DNA from 3 places in the Staphylococcus sp. 510 genome. Region 1 is predicted to be linked to each of the others. Evidence: predicted binding sites of a transcription regulator. Region 1 holds the regulator's gene; each other region holds the start of a gene.
The links. The regulator CtsR, encoded in region 1, represses protease genes until heat stress. The targets are predictions, from matches to a motif close to ATGGTCAATAAAGGTCAAACA.

Region 1 (6,315 bases):
ACTCGAGTAATTTCTTTGTCTCGACCCACAACTGGATCTAATGTGCCATCTTTAGCAATAATTGTTAAATCACGTGCTAAACCATCTAATGTAGGTGTGTTATTAGATTTATTTGCTTGAGCGTTTTTATTACTCATTTCTGGACTTCCTAATGCTTTAACCACTTGTGCACGTGCCTTTGTGATATTTAAATCAAGGTTAGCAAATACACGTGCTGCTACACCTTCATTTTCACGGATTAAGCCAAGTAAAATATGTTCTGTTCCAACAAAGTTATGATGTAGCTTACGTGCTTCATCCATTGATAATTCAATCACTTTTTTAGCTCTAGGTGTATAGTGTAATGTTGCCATAGGTGCTTGACCATGACCAATTAGTTTCTCAACTTCTTCAATAACTTTATCCTCTGTAATATTAAAACTTTCTAATACTTTTGCTGCGATACCTTCAGGTTCTTTCATTAGACCTAATAAAAGATGTTCTGTTCCAATATTTGAATGGTTCAATCGAATTGCTTCTTCTTGTGCATGAGCCAATACTCTTTGTGCACGTTCAGTTAATCTACCAAATAGCATATGATTTGTTACCTCCTATTTTATATGTTCTCTTAAAACATTCGCTCTCTTTTCATTGACTGGTGTTTCATCCTCTTCATCAAATAAAAATGGTGTTTGAATTCCTACCATCAGTTCATTGAATTTAAAATTATCTAGTTTGATATAATTTAAATCTATGCCTAATTTAACTTCACTCAATCGATAAGATGCTTCTTCCATAGTGATAAGCCTGCTATTTTGCAGTATTCCTAATGAACGATAAACTCTATCTAACGTTTCTAAATGTTTATGTTTATCTAATCTTGATCGAATTTGAAGTTCTTCATTTATAATTTGATTGATTACTTCTGTTAAATTCTCTATGATTTCTTCTTCTGTTTTCCCCAATGTTAATTGGTTTGAAACCTGGTAAATGTGGCCATAAACTTGTGACCCTTCACCGTATATTCCTCGAATGGTAAAACCAAATCGATTGATTGTTTGTGCTATACCTGACATTCTTTTCATGATAGAAAGACCTGGCAAATGCAACATCACACTTGCTCTCATACCAGTTCCTATATTAGTAGGACATGTTGTTAAATAACCTAGATGTTCATCATAACTGATATCGAGTTGTTGATCGATTTCATCATCTAACGTCGACGCTTCTTTATACAATCTTTCTAGAGATAAATCTGTACCTAGCGCTTGAATTCTAATATGATCTTCTTCATTAATCATGACACTGATTGATTCATCATCATTTAATAGAACGGCCGATGCTGGTTGTTTAATCAACTCTGGACTCACTAAATGTTTAGCTACTAATTTCATTTTATTTTGTTGGTCCATCATGTCTAGTCTTTTCAAAGTCATGTTGGGTAATGCATCTTGTACTTCATTTATTACTCTAAATCCATCTTGTTCTGTCGGAAACATGAGTGGATGAACATGATTTTCAAGATTTCTTGCTAAGCGAATTCTTGAAGAAATGACCACTGGTGCTTCTTTAGTCGTTTTCATCCACTCACTAATGTTAGGTTCTAAGTCACTCATCCTGTTGCACCTCGCTCTCATCACGTAGCGATTTAATTTCGTCTCGAACAATGGCTGCCTGTTCAAAATCTTGTTCATCTATTAATTGTTGTAAAAATTGTTTCTTCTCTTCGATTTTCTTTTTAAGCGCAAGCTTATGATAAGAAGATTGAGGCACTTTTCCAACATGTTCATACTGACCGCCTTGCACACGTCTTACTATGTCTAAGATGTCATCCTTGAATGTTGCATAGCAATTGGAACAACCAAATTTGCCTACATGTGCGATGTCTTTTAACGTCATATGACAAGTTGGACATCTTTTTTCTTCCTGAAATGCCATTTCTTGAAAATTAATACCATGTTTAGTCGCTAAATGTTGTAATATTTGCTTTACAACAAATGCTTCTTCTATATCATCTTGATGATGATAGGATGATTGCTCTTGGTGCGTCCATGGGTTATCACCTTGCGCACAAGTACTACATACCCATTTTTCTTGCACACCTTCTTTACTTTTAACTGTTAATTTAACTTCAGCTTCATTTAAATGGCAATTTTCACAAAGCAAAAAGCAACACCTCAATTCTTCTAGTAGTAATTTATGACAGGTAAAATTCTTTTAAGAATATTTGCTCTAATAATATCTCGAGATACAATATCCATTTTTAACGTTTCTCGATCAATAGCAGCAATAATCATTTTTGCTTCTCTTTCATTTACAAGTCCTTTATCTAACAAGCCATCTATTAAATAAAGTGCTTGTTGTTGGGATATTGAAGGACCTATTAATTGAAGTAAATGATTAATATAACCTGTTTCATCTTTGTTTTCAATTTTCGTGATTCGGATGTAACCACCACCACCACGTTTACTTTCTATTTCGTAACCATGCTCATTTGTAAATCTCGTTTTAATCACATAGTTTAATTGAGAAGGGACGCAGTCAAAACGTTGAGCAATATTTGCTCTTTGAATTTCCACCACATCTTCATTGGTTTCTTCAAATAAATGTTTAATGTACTGTTCTATGATGTCGGACATATTATGCATGATTATCACCTCTTTTTGACCTTCTTTGACTATATTATATGACCAACTTTGACCATTTTCAATTAATTTGATTTTAAATTTTTAAATTTTATGATGTTAGCGCTTATTTTTTATTGTATGATAGACAATAGAATAAATTAAAGGAATGAAAAAACATGCACATTCTCATAGGGATTATTGGAATTATTTTCTTTTTAGCACTCGCGTACTTATTTAGTTCAGATAGAAAGAATATTCGTTGGCAATATGTTGGATTATTATTAGTAATTCAATTAATTTTCGCCTTCATTTTATTAAAAACAAATATTGGTATTACAGTCATTGGTGGTATTGCTAATGGTTTTGGTTATTTACTATCTAAAGCAGCAGAAGGCGTTAACTTCGTTTTCGGTGGTTTTAAATATGTAGATCCTAAAAATCCACCATTTTTCTTTAACGTTTTATTACCAATTGTATTTATTTCAGCATTAATCGGTATCTTACAATACACTAAAATTTTACCATTTATAATTAATGTGTTAGGTTTCCTGATTTCAAAAATCAATGGTATGGGACGTTTGGAATCATACAATGCAGTAGCAGCAGCAATTTTAGGTCAATCTGAAGTATTTATTTCTTTAAAACAACAACTTCCTTATATACCTAAACAACGTTTGTATACATTAACTGCATCTGCAATGTCTACTGTATCTGCTTCAATTATTGGTGCTTATTTCACATTAATTGAACCGAAATACGTCGTAACAGCCGTTGTATTAAACTTATTTGGTGGTTTCATTATCGCTTCAATTATTAATCCTTATAAAGTTAATGAAGAAGATGATAAATTATTAGTTGCCGAAAGTGAAACTAAAAATCAATCTTTCTTTGAAATGCTTGGGGAGTATATTTTAGATGGATTTAAAGTGGCAGTCATCGTAGGCGCGATGTTAATTGGATACATCGCAATCATCGCGTTACTTAATGGTTTAGTAAGCGGTGCTTTCAGTTTACTTTCAGGTGGTGCAATCAAATGGGATTTCCAAACTTTAATTGGATTTGTTTTTGCTCCATTTGCATTCTTAGCAGGTGTACCATGGAACGATGCGGTTCAATCAGGTTCTGTTATGGCAACTAAATTACTATCAAATGAATTCGTTGCAATGCAGGCATTAGGTAAGTTAAATGGCATTTCAGAACATGCTAAAGGTGTTACTTCAGTATTCTTAGTATCATTTGCTAACTTTAGCTCTATTGGTATTATTTCTGGTGCTATTAAATCATTAAATGATAAAAAAGGTGACGTTGTTGCAAGATTCGGATTAAAATTATTATTCGGTGCGACATTAGTATCATTTATTTCAGCAGCAATTGCTGGATTCTTCATTTAATGAACAAAGGCAATGTATGATTGGGTATTTAAACTCAATCATACATTGCCTTATTTTTATTTTTGAATCATATGGTTAATAAAATAGTCCGTTACACGATAATCATCTGTTAATTCAGGATGGAATGATACCCCTAAATATTTATCTTGCTTAACAGCAACGATTTTATCGCCAATTTCACTTAATATTTCAACATGGTCAGCTACTTTCGCAATATGAGGTGCTCTAATAAAAACACCTTCTATATCCGTAGCAATACCTTTAATGTCTAATTCTGATTCGAAGCTATCTACTTGTCTACCAAATGAATTACGTTGAACTGTAATATCCAATTTATTTAAATAGCCTTCCTCACCTTCAACATCACTAGCTAGTACGATTAAACCAGCACAAGTACCAAACATAGGTAAATCTGATTGCTGAAGCTTTTCTTTAAAACCATATAAATCCATTAACCTTCTTAATGTTGTTGATTCACCACCAGGTAAGATTAAACCATCGATATCATCTAATTGTTCTACTTTTTTAATAGCGATACCTTCATGACCACTCAATTCTATATGACGAATATGTTCACGAACTGCACCTTGAAGCGCTAATACACCTATTTTCATATATTACCAACCACGCTCTTGCATACGTTCTTCTAATGAAATTTGGTTAATGTCTAAGCCTTTCATAGCAGTCCCTAATTCGGCAGCTAATTTACCAATTAGCTCATAATCTTGATAGTGTGTCGTAGCTTGAACAATCGCTTTAGCGAATTTTTCTGGATCCTCAGATTTGAAAATACCTGATCCAACAAATACACCATCTGCACCTAGTTCCATCATTAAAGCAGCATCTTGAGGTGTTGCAACGCCACCTGCAGCAAAGTTAACAACTGGTAATCTACCATTATCTTTGATTTGTTTTAAAACTTCATATGGTGCTCCGATATCTTTAGCAAATGTCATAATTTCATCATCATTCATAACAGTCAATCGACTCACTTCAGCATTAACTCTTCTCATATGTCTTACTGCTTCGACAATATTACCCGTACCCGGTTCTCCTTTAGTTCTTAACATAGCAGCCCCTTCGCCGATACGACGAGCAGCTTCACCTAAATTACGACAACCACATACAAAAGGTACTGTGAATTGATCTTTACGCAAATGATATTCTTCATCAGCAGGTGTTAGTACTTCTGATTCATCAATATAATCCACACCCATTGCTTCTAATACACGAGCTTCTGTAATATGACCAATTCGTGCTTTAGCCATAACTGGAATAGATACAGCATTCATAACTTCTTCAACAATTTTAGGGTTAGCACTACGTGCAACACCACCAGCTGCTCTAATATCAGAAGGTACTCGTTCTAATGCCATAACTGCAACAGCACCAGCTTCTTCTGCAATTTTAGCTTGTTCCGCATTGACAACATCCATAATAACGCCGCCTTTTTGCATTTCAGCCATTCCTCGTTTAACTCTTTCAGATCCAACTATTTTAGACATAAATTCTACCCCTTTACTTCTTGATTAAATTAATTGTAAAGGATAAACTGATATTTAAAAAGGTTCAATTTATTTATTATAAAGGAGGTCAGATGAGTGAAAGAGAAACAATCACTGTATATTGATTTATACGAAAAGTTGAAAAAGCAAATTATAGAAGGTCAATATCAGTCAAATGACAGATTCCCTTCAAAACGTCAATTAAGTGAGCATTTATCTTTAAGCCAAACAACTATTGAACACGCCTATCAATTGTTATTGGATGAAGGGTTTATATACTCTAAACCACGATCAGGTTATTACGTCTCCGATATCGAATCATTACCTGTACTACCCAAACAATATGTTGTGCCCACAACTACATACAACAATAATGAAAATTTGGATGAAGATAAAGAACATTATGCTTATTCTTTTAACTTATCAGAAATCGACGCAGAATATTTTCCCTCACATTTATTTAGAAAATATGCAAAAGATGTATTTGAAGATAATCAGTTTGAACTATTACAAAGAGGAAATAATCAAGGTGAATTTGAATTAAGACAACAAATTGCGCATTATTTATTCAGCAGTAGAGGAGTAACATCTCATCCAGATCAAATCATAATAGGATCTTCAACAGAACAATTATTAAATATGTTAACTGATATACTCGAAGATGCGTCATTTGCTATAGAAAAACCTAGTTATCCTCCGATTAAACAAGTATTAGATAAAAAGAAATTCAACTATTTACAAGTCCCAGTCGAGAAAAATGGTATACAAACTCATCCTATTTTATCATCGGATCATAACATAATTTATATCACA
Region 2 (6,315 bases), on a different contig from region 1:
GATGGTGGTAGTACAGGTAAAATTCGAAATGAAATGGATATCCCAGCTCCTGGTGATATTAGAAACGTTATTGCAGCGCTTAGTGACTCGGAATCAGTGTTAACACAATTATTTCAATATCGATTTGAAGAAAATCAAATCAGTGGACATTCGTTAGGAAATTTATTAATTGCTGGTATGACCAATATTACGAATGATTTTGGACATGCAATTAAAGAATTAAGTAAAGTATTAAATATTAAAGGTAAAGTGATTCCATCAACCAATTCAAGTGTGCAATTAAATGCCATTATGGAGGATGGAGACATTGTTTACGGTGAATCTAAAATTCCTAAAATGCAGAAAAAGATAGACAAAGTCTTTTTAGAACCGGATGATGTTGAACCTATGGAAGAAGCAGTGGAAGCGTTAGAAGAAGCAGACTTAATTGTTTTAGGTCCAGGTTCGTTGTATACGAGTGTCATCTCTAACTTATGTGTGAAAGGTATTTCGCAGGCATTATTAAATTCTTCTGCACCTAAACTATATGTGTCTAACGTAATGACACAGCCAGGTGAAACAGATGGTTATAATGTGAAAGAACATATTAATGCATTACATCGACAAGCAGGACAATCATTTGTCGATTACGTCATTTGTTGTACGGATCAATTTAATGACAATGTTTTACAAAAATACAGAGAAAAGCATTCAGAACCCGTTGCTGTTAACGTTGATGAATTAAAACAGGACGGTATTAAAGTGATTACGGCATCTAATCTAATTGAAATATCAGACGAACATTTAGTTAGACACAATACCAAAGTATTATCTACTTTGATATATGAAGTCGCACTTGAATTAATTAGTACAATTCAGTTTGACCCTAACAGCAAACGTCAGCAGTAGTCATGATGAGAATATATTAGAATGAAGTAGAGTCAGTTAATTCAGTATGAAAAATAATTTAAATGAGATTAATTTAGAAAAGAGTCATTGCGAATAAATCATGTAGACAATGATAGGAAGGAATGAGTGTTCTATGAGCTTTGCATCAGATATGAAAAATGAATTAACTCGTATAGATGTAGATGAAGCTAATGCGAAAGCAGAGCTCAGTGCATTAATTCGTATGAATGGGGCACTTAGTCTGTCCAATCAACAGTTTGTGATAAACGTTCAAACTGAAAATGCCACAACTGCTAGAAGAATCTATTCGTTGATTAAGCGTATCTTTAATGTTGAAGTAGAAATATTAGTACGTAAAAAAATGAAATTGAAGAAAAATAATATATACATTTGTCGTACAAAGATGAAAGCTAGAGAGATTCTTGACGAATTAGGTATTTTAAAAGAAGGTGTATTTACACATGAAATTGATCCAGAGATGATTCAAGATGATGAAATGAAACGTAGTTACTTGCGTGGCGCATTTTTAGCAGGGGGTTCTGTAAATAACCCTGAAACATCTTCATATCATTTAGAAATTTTTTCTCAATTTGAGAATCATTCTGAAGGATTAACTAAATTGATGAATAGTTACGAATTAAATGCCAAACATCTTGAAAGAAAAAAAGGTAGTATTGTGTATTTGAAAGAAGCGGAAAAAATATCTGACTTTTTAAGTTTAATTGGTGGATATCAAGCACTGCTCAAATTTGAAGACGTCCGAATTGTACGTGATATGAGAAATTCAGTTAATCGATTAGTAAATTGTGAAACAGCAAATTTAAATAAAACTGTGAGTGCAGCTATGAAACAAGTTGAAAGTATTCAATTAATTGACCAAGAAATTGGTTTAGACAATTTGCCAGATCGTTTGCGTGAAGTCGCGAAATTAAGAGTTGAACATCAAGAAATTTCTTTAAAAGAATTAGGGGAAATGATTTCCACAGGGCCTATTTCTAAATCAGGTATGAATCATCGTTTAAGAAAATTAAACGAATTAGCAGATAAAATCCGAAACGGTGAGAAGATTGAACTATAAAAGACTCACTATCCTAGTGGAATGTAATCCGGAAAAATATATCATACTGAAGTGATAAAACTAAAAGCCATGTCTCATATATAGAATACGTTGTGTAATCATGTATTCTTTATATGAAGCCATGGCTTTTTTCTGTTAATTTGATTCACTGCACAATCAGTGATTGTCTTTAACAATATAATTAGTCCCCTCGAAGGGAATCGAACCCCTATTCTAAGAACCGGAATCTTATGTGTTATCCATTACACTACAAGGGGAAAATAGATAAAGCTTATTTCTGTACTAAACGTTATAAAATAAGTACAATCAAAAATAGTTATTTCTAGTGTACAAAAGTAATTCACTTAACGTCAATTAGCAATTAAAATAAAAGAACTTTATTTTTGACCATTTTTGACTTTTAAGTTAAAATATGAAGTAACAGTTATTACAAGGAGGAAATATAGATGAATTTAATTCCTACAGTTATCGAAACAACAAATCGTGGTGAACGTGCGTATGACATTTATTCACGTTTATTAAAAGACCGTATTATTATGTTAGGTTCACAAATTGATGATAATGTTGCTAACTCAATTGTATCTCAATTATTATTCTTGCAAGCACAAGACTCTGAAAAAGATATTTACTTATATATCAATTCACCAGGGGGAAGCGTGACTGCTGGCTTTGCTATCTATGATACAATTCAACATATCAAACCAGATGTTCAAACAATTTGTATTGGTATGGCTGCGTCAATGGGTTCATTCTTATTAGCAGCAGGTGCAAAAGGTAAACGTTATGCTTTACCAAACGCTGAAGTAATGATTCACCAACCATTAGGTGGTGCACAAGGTCAAGCAACTGAAATCGAGATTGCTGCCAACCATATCTTAAAAACTCGTGAAAAATTAAATCGTATTTTAGCTGAAAGAACAGGTCAATCTATAGAAAAAATTCAACAAGATACTGATCGTGACAATTTCTTAACAGCTGAAGAAGCTAAAGCATACGGCTTAGTTGATGAAGTTATGGAACCAGAAGGTAAACAATAATATTTCTATTTAATTAGACATATTAATCGAAGTTCAATAAAAAGAAGTCAGGACAATCATTTAAGGTCCTGACTTCTTTTTTACTTATATAGATTTGTATGGCGTTAACTATTTTAACTTATGTCTCAATCCATTAATTGAAATAAACGACATTATGAGTCCTACAATAATAAATAGGATGGAGAGTAATATCATAATTACTGTTTGATCAAATACTAAGACACCGTTCAAAATACAGATTAAGCCTGCTATGATCATTAAAATGTATGTGAGTTTGTCATTTTGATTGTTTTCCATTGTTGTTGTACCTCTTAATTTAATTTCTGATTAAATCATCTAGTGCATTTTTAAGATTATTATACATGAAATTAAATCCTAGTGCTTCGAGTTTATTTGGTAATACCTTTTGCGTATCTAAAATAACGGTAGACATTTCACCAAGTACTAGTCTCATCGCAAAGCTTGGAACCCATGTTTCATGTGGCTTATGCATTGCACGAGCTAACGTATAACCGAATAAATTTTGACGTTCAGGTATTGGTGCAGTTAAGTTAAAAGGTCCTTTGGCTTTGTCATTACCGATTGTAAATAATATTGCACGTGTTAAATCATCAATGTGAATCCATGAATACCACTGGAAACCAGATCCTAATTTACCACCAACATAAAATTGATAAGGTAATTTCATAGTTTGTAAAGCGCCACCATCATTAGATAAGATCATTCCAAAGCGACCTAAAACGACTCTTGTTCCTAGTGCTTCGAATTGCTTAGCAAATCTTTCCCATTGATAAACAATATCTGATAAAAAGTCAAACGGTAATGTTTTAAAAAGTTCTGTATAACTATGGTGATAATTAGGAGGGTAATATCCCATAGCACTAGCATTAAATAATACTTCTGGCTTCTTTTCTCTTTTTTTAAATAATTCAAAAAGGGCCTGTGTAGATTGAATTCTGCTTAACATTAATGTTTGTTTATAGTCTTTTGTCCAACGTTGGTTGAGTGTTGCACCAGCTAGATTGATAACGATATCGATATCAGGCACTTTACTTTCCCAACCATCTTTAGACCAATTCACATATGAAACCCGAGCATCGTTTGATTGTTCATCATGTCGAGTCAAAATAGTAATATGAGCATTTGATTTCTTAATTTCACTCACTAAATGAGAACCTACCATGCCAGTTCCACCAGTTATTAAATATTGTTTCATTATCTCACCTCAATAAAAAATTCTAACTTAGTTAATAGTTAGTAGTGATTATTATTATTCAAAATTTATCCAATTTTTAGCCAACAATATGTCAAATACTTTTTTAGATTCGTATTTAAAAACTTTTTTGTTAAGTTATAATTGATTTGTACCTTCGGAAATTAATTAAACATCTCTTAATAAGTATGAGTATACCCCATAATATACTAGCGAAGGTAAATTTTGACTCCCTTTAGTAGTGGGCCCATGCGAGCAACGTATGGGTCTTTTTTCTCTCTTTATTATTATTCTAAATGATTTTTACATCTTTTTACAGAAATAAACTTAATAAAAAATTGTGTGCATATTTATAATAGAAATAATCATTTAATTAATAAACTTTAATTTTAATGAAAAAACCAAATGAAAGTGAACAGTGCCAATAAAATGAAGGCATAATAGCAGCTATTGCTTAAAATGGGTGATTTATTTTGATGTTGATCATTAGTTATCAACATCTTTTTTATTGTAATTTTGTGGTCATCATTGGTATTAGTCTCTAAATGTTCTTCAAACAATTTTTTCATTATTATCACAAACCGTTCCTATTAAATTTATATTAAAAAAGTTTAAAATAGATGTTTCTTCTTCATTATGATGTTATCATAAATGAGATAAGATTATGTAAATAGTAATTTGCTAATCCTATTGAAATCCTAAATATAAATTTTTGATGAATAAAACATAACGACAACTTAAGATATAAATTTATTTATTATATATGATATTCCATGTTTAAAGTGAGGGAGAATATGTCAAAGCAAGATTTTAATGAGTACGACAATCAAGGTAAAAAAGGTATGAGTTGCATCGCGAAAATAATTAGTATCATTATCGTATTATTGCTACTGAGTGGCTTAACATTTGCTATATTTTCATTTGTAGATCATTCAAAGAAAGCTAATGAACGATTAAATAATGAGACGAAGCAAGAACAAAAAGATAAAAAAGACAAAGACGACAAAGAGAAAAAAGAAAAATCATCTGACAAAAAGTCTGATGAAAAGCAAAATACACAACAAAAACCATCACAACAACAGACAAGACAACAACCAACAACACAGCAACAACCTTCTACTCAACAACCAAAATCACAACAGCCTAAGACACAACAAAAACCAAAAGTAGATAATAAAACTAAGGAAGCACCAACTAAAGAAAAACCAAGCAAGCAAGAGAAACCAAGCACGCAAGAAAAACCAAGTACCCAAGAAAAGCCAAGTACCCAAGAAAAGCCAAGTACTCAAGAAAAACCAAGCACACAACAAAAGCCAAGTACTCAAGAGAAACCAAGCACACAACAAAAACCAAGTACCCAAGAAAAGCCAAGTGCACAACAATCAACGCAGAATAACTCAAACAATAATACACAACGCAGTGCATCACAACAATCAAATAATAGACAAAGTTCACAAAGTCAAAATAGTTCATCTAACAATAAATCTGATGAATAAGTATTAAAAGGCCGATAAGGTATTTCGTACAATTGCGATTCGCAAGTTAATGTACTGACCTTATCGGCATTTTTATATTAAAAAAATTATTACAGTAATGTGCATTAAAATAACCAATAAATAAACATTGTGATAATAAGGGAAATGAGCATCAATGTAGAGCAACCAATAGAACATCCACACCCCGTGTGTGTACATCCATATGTATAAATTTGGTTACTGGACTTGTTATCGTCATAGCGATTTTGATGAAAATGTTCATCATCTTTATAACGCGGGTCAGTTGGATCGATAACTTCTATTTTATTTTCGTCGTCTGTACTCAATATAAATTAAACCTTCTTTCAAAAAGAGTTGTCCTTATTTGGATTATAAATGAAAAGCACAATATTATAAAAGAATAATTGCTTTATAGTGATATGGTTAACTCGTAACATAAAGGGTAATATTATCAATGTGTAGCACAATATTTATCAACTGAGTCGTGTGCAACTAAAAGTTGATAAAAAGCTTAAAATACCTTGAATAAGTGATTGAATTCACGTAACTGTACCTAAAGTAAATGAAATCGCTTTACACAATATTTGGAAAATTTTGAGCGGA
Region 3 (6,315 bases), on a different contig from region 1:
CTCGGTATGGGCGTCCAGTTGCTATCATAATGGAGTGACCGCGTTGTTGTAATTCAGTTAACACTTGTTTCGTATAATTAGAAATTTCTTTATTATCATTTAGTAAAGTTCCATCTAAGTCTAAGCAAATTAAATAAGGTTGCATAACTATCTCCTTATGTCGTTGTAATATATTGTAGTAGTATCATAGCATTTTATTGGCGTTTTGTCGGATATTTGATATATTAGTATAAAGATAAATATAGAGAGGTGATACTAATGGAAGAGGCGTTAAAAGATAGTATCCTAGGGGCTCTAGAAATGGTAATCGACCCTGAATTAGGCATTGATATTGTTAATTTAGGTTTAGTATATAAAGTTGATGTGGATGATGAAGGACTTTGTACTGTTGAGATGACATTAACTTCTATGGGTTGTCCTTTAGGACCGCAAATTATCGAACAAATTAAAACTGTTTTAGCAGAGATTCCAGAAATTCAAGATACTGAAGTAAACATTGTATGGAGTCCACCATGGAATAAAGACATGATGTCTAGATACGCAAAAATTGCACTAGGCGTTGGATAATCTTTATGACAAAGAATAAGAATGGTCATGTAGTTTAATGCACGAATTGTGTATAGGATACTATGTGCCATTCTTTTTTATTTTTGAAGCGTATAACCATGCATATATAAGTCAAACTCTGACGGATTATTCCTAAATATAAAAAAATTCTTTGGAAAATTATCAGAAAAACAAATCGTCAATAAAAATATAGTATTCATTTAGTATTTAAATTGAATTTATATTACGGTTGTATTACAATATTTAAGACTGATTGTAACTAGAACACAATAAATTTAAGTTGTGAATAAATTGTCAGTAGAGTAACCTTAGTCCAACTCTACAGACTATTAAAGTTAATCTGTTTTGAAAATGATGATTTAGACATTTTATAAGACATACATATCTCTTTTAACTTAAGACTCGAATGACATTGATGTATTGATTAATCATATTAATTAGTAAGATGTCTTAAACGAAATTCGAAATGATTCTATGGGGAAGAAAGTGAAATATGGAAAAAGAATATAAAAGAACTAAAACTAGGGGTAAGCGATTAAGATATATGCCTGGTTTGGATGGATTAAGAGCGATAGCCGTTATCGGTATTATCATTTACCATCTAAACAAGCAATGGTTGACAGGCGGCTTTTTGGGCGTTGACACATTTTTTGTTATTTCAGGTTATCTAATAACAAGTTTATTATTAAAAGAGTATGAAGAAACTGGCATTATTAATTTAAAGAATTTCTGGTTACGTCGTTTAAAACGACTGGTACCAGCAGTATTAGCGTTACTTTTAGTAGTAGGAATAGCAACTTTACTATTCAAATCTGAAGATATAGTTAGAGTGAAACATGATATTATAGCAGCTATATTCTATGTTTCAAATTGGTGGTATATAGCTAAAGATGTCAACTACTTTGAACAGTTCTCGTTTATGCCATTAAAACATCTATGGTCGTTAGCGATAGAGGAACAATTTTATTTATTTTTCCCTGTTGTTTTAATTACACTATTGCTAACTATAAAGAAATATCGAAATATTACATTGATTTTTTGGATTATTTCATTATTATCACTCATGTTAATGATTGTGATTTCACAACCTCATCTTAATCATTCAAGAGTGTATTTTGGAACTGATACGAGACTCCAAACATTATTATTAGGTGTGATTTTAGCTTTCTTATGGCCGCCATTTAAGCTCAAAGCCGAACCACCTAAAGTTTTACTACGAGCAATTGATGGCGTGGGATTCATTGGACTGGCCTTTTTGATCTTGCTGTTCTTTACAGTTCAAGATGAAAGCGACTGGATATATGATGGCGGTTTTTATATTATTTCTACTATGACTTTGTTGATTATAGCAAGTGTTGTTCATCCATCTACACTAGTATCAAAGTTATTAGGCAATCCATTGTTTGTTTATATCGGTAAACGTTCATATAGTTTATATTTATGGCATTTCCCTATTATAAGTTTTGTACATAGTCATTTTATTGCTGGTCAAATTCCGTTTTATGTTTACATTGTGGATATTATTTTAACAGTGTTATGCGCTGAAGCTTCATATAGATATATCGAAACACAATTTAGAAAAGAAGGTTTAAAGGCATTCACATTGAAACGTAAATACAAACCTGCGCTTATAAGAACAATTGCAATTATAATATGCATCATTCCGTTTGCATTTATTATGGGTGGTGCCTTTGATGGTTTAGGTAAAGATAAAATCGATCAAAAATCCAATTCATTCAATACTGATTTAGAAGATAAATATTTAATAAGAATGATTCCAATAGATAAAATTGGCCAAAAAAGTAATAGAGATACAGATGTTTATACTGATATTAGTCCATTGCTAATCGGAGATTCGGTAATGGTAGATATAGGTGAAAACTTTAAAGATAGAGTACCTAAAGCTAAAATTGATGGTAAAGTTGGTCGTAACTTATACCAAGCAATTCCACTAGTTGAAGTCAATTATAAACAATACAATAAAAAATCAGACCAAGTTATTTTAGAATTAGGTACTAATGGAGATTTTAATAAAAAGCAACTTGATGATTTAATTAATAAATTTGGAGATGCGCAAGTATATTTAGTCAATACCAGAGTGCCAAGAGGTTATGAGGATCATGTCAATAAACTTATGGCAGATGCAGCTAATGAAAAAAGTAATGTAACATTAATCGATTGGTACAAAAGGTCAGAAGGACATACAGAGTACTTTGCGCCAGATGGCATACATTTAGAACATAGTGGTGTAGAAGCCTTAACAGATGAAATTTTAAGTAAGATTAAAAAGAAATAATCATCCAACAAATTAATAAATCAAACTAATCATACGTGTATGATTTTACTAAAATATATTGAATGGTGAATAAATTCATAATAAAAACCCGAGATACTAGATATCTCGGGTTATTTTGTATCATTTAACAAAACCGTTTGATGCGGTTAAATGAAGTTATTAATACTTTGTTTGTTGTTTGAATTATTGGGAAATAGAATAATAAAAGGTTTGATTCATCACATTTGATATTAAAAATAAACCTAAAAAATATTACAAAAAACAAGCTTAAGTTGTTGATAATTTATTAGAAGGGGACTATAATGTAGTTAAGGTCAAAGAAAGTCAAAGTCAAATCGAAAAATTTTTACCTTTGACCGACTCTAAAATGATAGAGGTGAATACAATTGGATATCAATAAAATGACATATGCTATACAAGGTTCATTACAAAGAGCCATTGAGTATAGTAAAGAATTTGAATTACAAAATATCGAAATTGAAGCAATTTTAAAAGCGACATTAAATGAAAGTGAAAGTTTAATTAAGAGTGTTCTAGAACGTGCAAATATTGATGTAGAAGAACTAGAAAAAGCTTATGATAATAAATTAAAAGCTTATCCAACTGTACAAGGAGATAATGTACAGTATGGTCAATATATAAGTGCAAAAGCGAATGAATTGATGAATAAATCTGAAACATATATGAACGAATATGATGATGAATTTATTTCAATGGAGCATGTGCTTCGTGCAGCGATGGATATTGATCAAACTACACAAAACTTTATAGGTAATAAAACTGAAGTGGTTAAAGAAATAATAAATAAAATAAGAGGGGGAAATCATGTGACTAGTCAGAACCCAGAAGTAAATTATGAAGCATTAGAAAAATATGGACGTGACTTAGTAGAAGAAGTACGTCAAGGTAAAATGGATCCGGTCATTGGCCGTGATGAAGAAATTCGTAATACAATACGTATATTAAGTCGTAAAACAAAAAATAATCCTGTATTGATTGGTGAACCAGGTGTTGGTAAAACGGCGATTGTTGAAGGATTAGCACAACGTATTGTTAAAAAGGACGTACCTGAATCATTATTAGATAAAACCATTTTCGAACTTGATTTAAGTGCATTAGTTGCAGGTGCCAAATTTAGAGGTGAATTCGAAGAACGCTTAAAAGCAGTACTTAAAGAAGTTAAGGAATCTGATGGTAGAATTATATTATTTATAGATGAAATTCATATGTTAGTAGGCGCTGGTAAAACGGATGGCGCAATGGATGCAGGAAATATGTTAAAACCAATGTTAGCACGTGGTGAATTACATTGTATTGGTGCTACAACATTAAATGAATATAGAGAATATATTGAAAAAGATTCAGCTTTAGAACGTCGTTTCCAAAAAGTGGGTGTCAGTGAACCAGATGTAGAAGACACAATATCCATTCTACGTGGTTTAAAAGAACGCTATGAAGTGTATCATGGTGTACGTATTCAAGACCGTGCATTAGTTGCAGCAGCAGAACTTTCCGATAGATATATTACTGATAGATTCTTACCAGATAAGGCTATTGACTTGGTTGACCAAGCATGTGCAACGATTCGTACGGAAATGGGATCAAATCCGACTGAATTAGACCAAGTGAACCGACGTGTAATGCAATTAGAAATTGAAGAAAGTGCATTGAAAAATGAATCTGACAATGCTAGTAAACAACGTTTAGAAGAACTTCAAGAAGAACTTTCAAATGAAAAAGAAAAACAAGCGTCATTACAATCACGTGTAGAACAAGAAAAAGAAAAAATTGCGAAACTACAAGAAAAACGAGCAGAATTAGATGAAAGTAGAAAAGCATTAGAAGATGCACAAACTAATAATAATCTTGAAAAAGCAGCAGAATTACAATATGGTAAAATACCTCAATTAGAAAAAGAATTAAAAGAATTAGAAGATGTTTTCCAAGATGAACAAGGCGAAGATAATGATAGAATGATTCGTGAAATTGTATCTGATGAAGAAATTGGTGATATCGTTAGTCAATGGACTGGTATACCAGTTTCTAAATTAGTTGAAACAGAAAGAGAAAAATTACTTCACTTAGGTGACATTCTTCATAAACGTGTGGTTGGACAAGATAAAGCTGTAGACTTAGTATCAGACGCAGTTGTACGTGCAAGAGCAGGTATTAAAGATCCGAATAGACCTATCGGTAGTTTCCTATTCTTAGGACCTACAGGTGTAGGTAAAACAGAATTAGCTAAATCATTAGCAGCATCACTATTCGACTCTGAAAAACATATGATACGCATTGACATGAGTGAGTACATGGAGAAACATGCAGTGTCTAGATTAATTGGTGCCCCTCCAGGCTATGTAGGCCATGATGAAGGTGGTCAATTAACTGAAGCAGTAAGACGTAATCCTTATTCAGTTATCTTACTTGATGAAGTAGAGAAAGCACATAGCGATGTGTTCAACGTATTACTTCAAATATTAGATGAAGGTCGATTGACTGATTCTAAAGGTAGAAGCGTGGACTTTAAAAATACAATTATTATCATGACTAGTAATATCGGTTCACAAGTATTATTAGAACAAGTTTCAGAAACAGGAGATATTAGTGAATCAACTGAAAAAGCAGTCATGGATAGTTTACATGCTTACTTTAAACCTGAAATTTTAAACCGTATGGATGATATTGTGTTATTCAAACCATTATCAGTAAACGATATGAGTATGATTGTCGATAAAATATTAGGTCAATTGAATATGAGATTAGTTGATCAAAGAATTTCCATTGAAGTAACTGACGAAGCGAAAAAATGGTTAGGTGAAGAAGCTTATGAACCTCAATTTGGTGCACGTCCATTAAAACGATTTGTACAAAGACAAATTGAGACACCATTAGCTCGTATGATGATTAAAGAAAACTTACCAGAAGGTACTAAAATAAATGTAGATCTTAATAATGATAACGAATTAACATTTGACGTGACTAAACCAGAATAATCGTGTTAATTCATAAAGAACAACAGGCTAGAAGAGCAATTCTAGCCTGTTGTTTGTATTAAAGTATAAACAAATGAAAGCTGGTAGCGACTATATTAAAGTTCGCTACCAGCTTTTTGTAATTAATAACAAATGTCCTATCTGTTACTAGAGATGACCATTTGTTTAATTTTTATTATTCGTATTGTTCTGACGTACTTTTTGGACTTATTGTAGCAGCTAAGATAGCAACTGCTACAGTAAAGATAACAGCCATGATGATTGGAGATACGACGTTTAACGCACCGCCACCATTTAAACTATTCAATACGAAATTGACCATTTGTAATAAGACTAATGCCCAAATAAATGTCATGAGGTATTTCATTGTATGTGACCTCCAATATAATATATACCTTTATTTTAATAGAAAAATACATGTTTGTATAGAGCGAATCAGAATGTAGTAAGATATATAAT

Region 2: a site for CtsR is predicted at 2,347-2,367, ahead of clpP (ATP-dependent Clp endopeptidase proteolytic subunit ClpP). Genes of this name have one in related genera too.
Region 3: a site for CtsR is predicted at 3,174-3,194, ahead of clpB (ATP-dependent chaperone ClpB). Genes of this name have one in related genera too.

What each region holds. Positions count from the first base shown of each region.
Region 1 covers NZ_JBXVVK010000010.1:102,304-108,618, forward strand. Annotated here, with positions in the region: gene AC2D8K_RS09090 (ATP-dependent Clp protease ATP-binding subunit) at 1-575, opposite strand, end outside; gene AC2D8K_RS09095 (protein arginine kinase) at 591-1,595, opposite strand; gene AC2D8K_RS09100 (UvrB/UvrC motif-containing protein) at 1,588-2,145, opposite strand; gene AC2D8K_RS09105 (CtsR family transcriptional regulator) at 2,166-2,627, opposite strand; gene AC2D8K_RS09110 (NupC/NupG family nucleoside CNT transporter) at 2,783-3,997, shown strand; gene pdxT (pyridoxal 5'-phosphate synthase glutaminase subunit PdxT) at 4,054-4,611, opposite strand; gene pdxS (pyridoxal 5'-phosphate synthase lyase subunit PdxS) at 4,615-5,502, opposite strand; gene pdxR (MocR-like pyridoxine biosynthesis transcription factor PdxR) at 5,599-6,315, shown strand, end outside.
Region 2 covers NZ_JBXVVK010000005.1:20,393-26,707, reverse strand. Annotated here, with positions in the region: gene AC2D8K_RS04860 (gluconeogenesis factor YvcK family protein) at 1-888, shown strand, start outside; gene whiA (DNA-binding protein WhiA) at 1,022-1,966, shown strand; tRNA gene AC2D8K_RS04850 (tRNA-Arg) at 2,152-2,223, opposite strand; gene clpP (ATP-dependent Clp endopeptidase proteolytic subunit ClpP) at 2,413-3,003, shown strand; gene AC2D8K_RS04840 (hypothetical protein) at 3,112-3,300, opposite strand; gene AC2D8K_RS04835 (TIGR01777 family oxidoreductase) at 3,320-4,219, opposite strand; gene AC2D8K_RS04830 (DUF4887 domain-containing protein) at 5,011-5,712, shown strand; gene AC2D8K_RS04825 (hypothetical protein) at 5,817-6,038, opposite strand.
Region 3 covers NZ_JBXVVK010000003.1:80,250-86,564, forward strand. Annotated here, with positions in the region: gene AC2D8K_RS03380 (Cof-type HAD-IIB family hydrolase) at 1-145, opposite strand, end outside; gene AC2D8K_RS03385 (metal-sulfur cluster assembly factor) at 259-567, shown strand; gene AC2D8K_RS03390 (acyltransferase family protein) at 1,061-2,863, shown strand; gene clpB (ATP-dependent chaperone ClpB) at 3,250-5,856, shown strand; gene AC2D8K_RS03400 (YjzD family protein) at 6,032-6,223, opposite strand.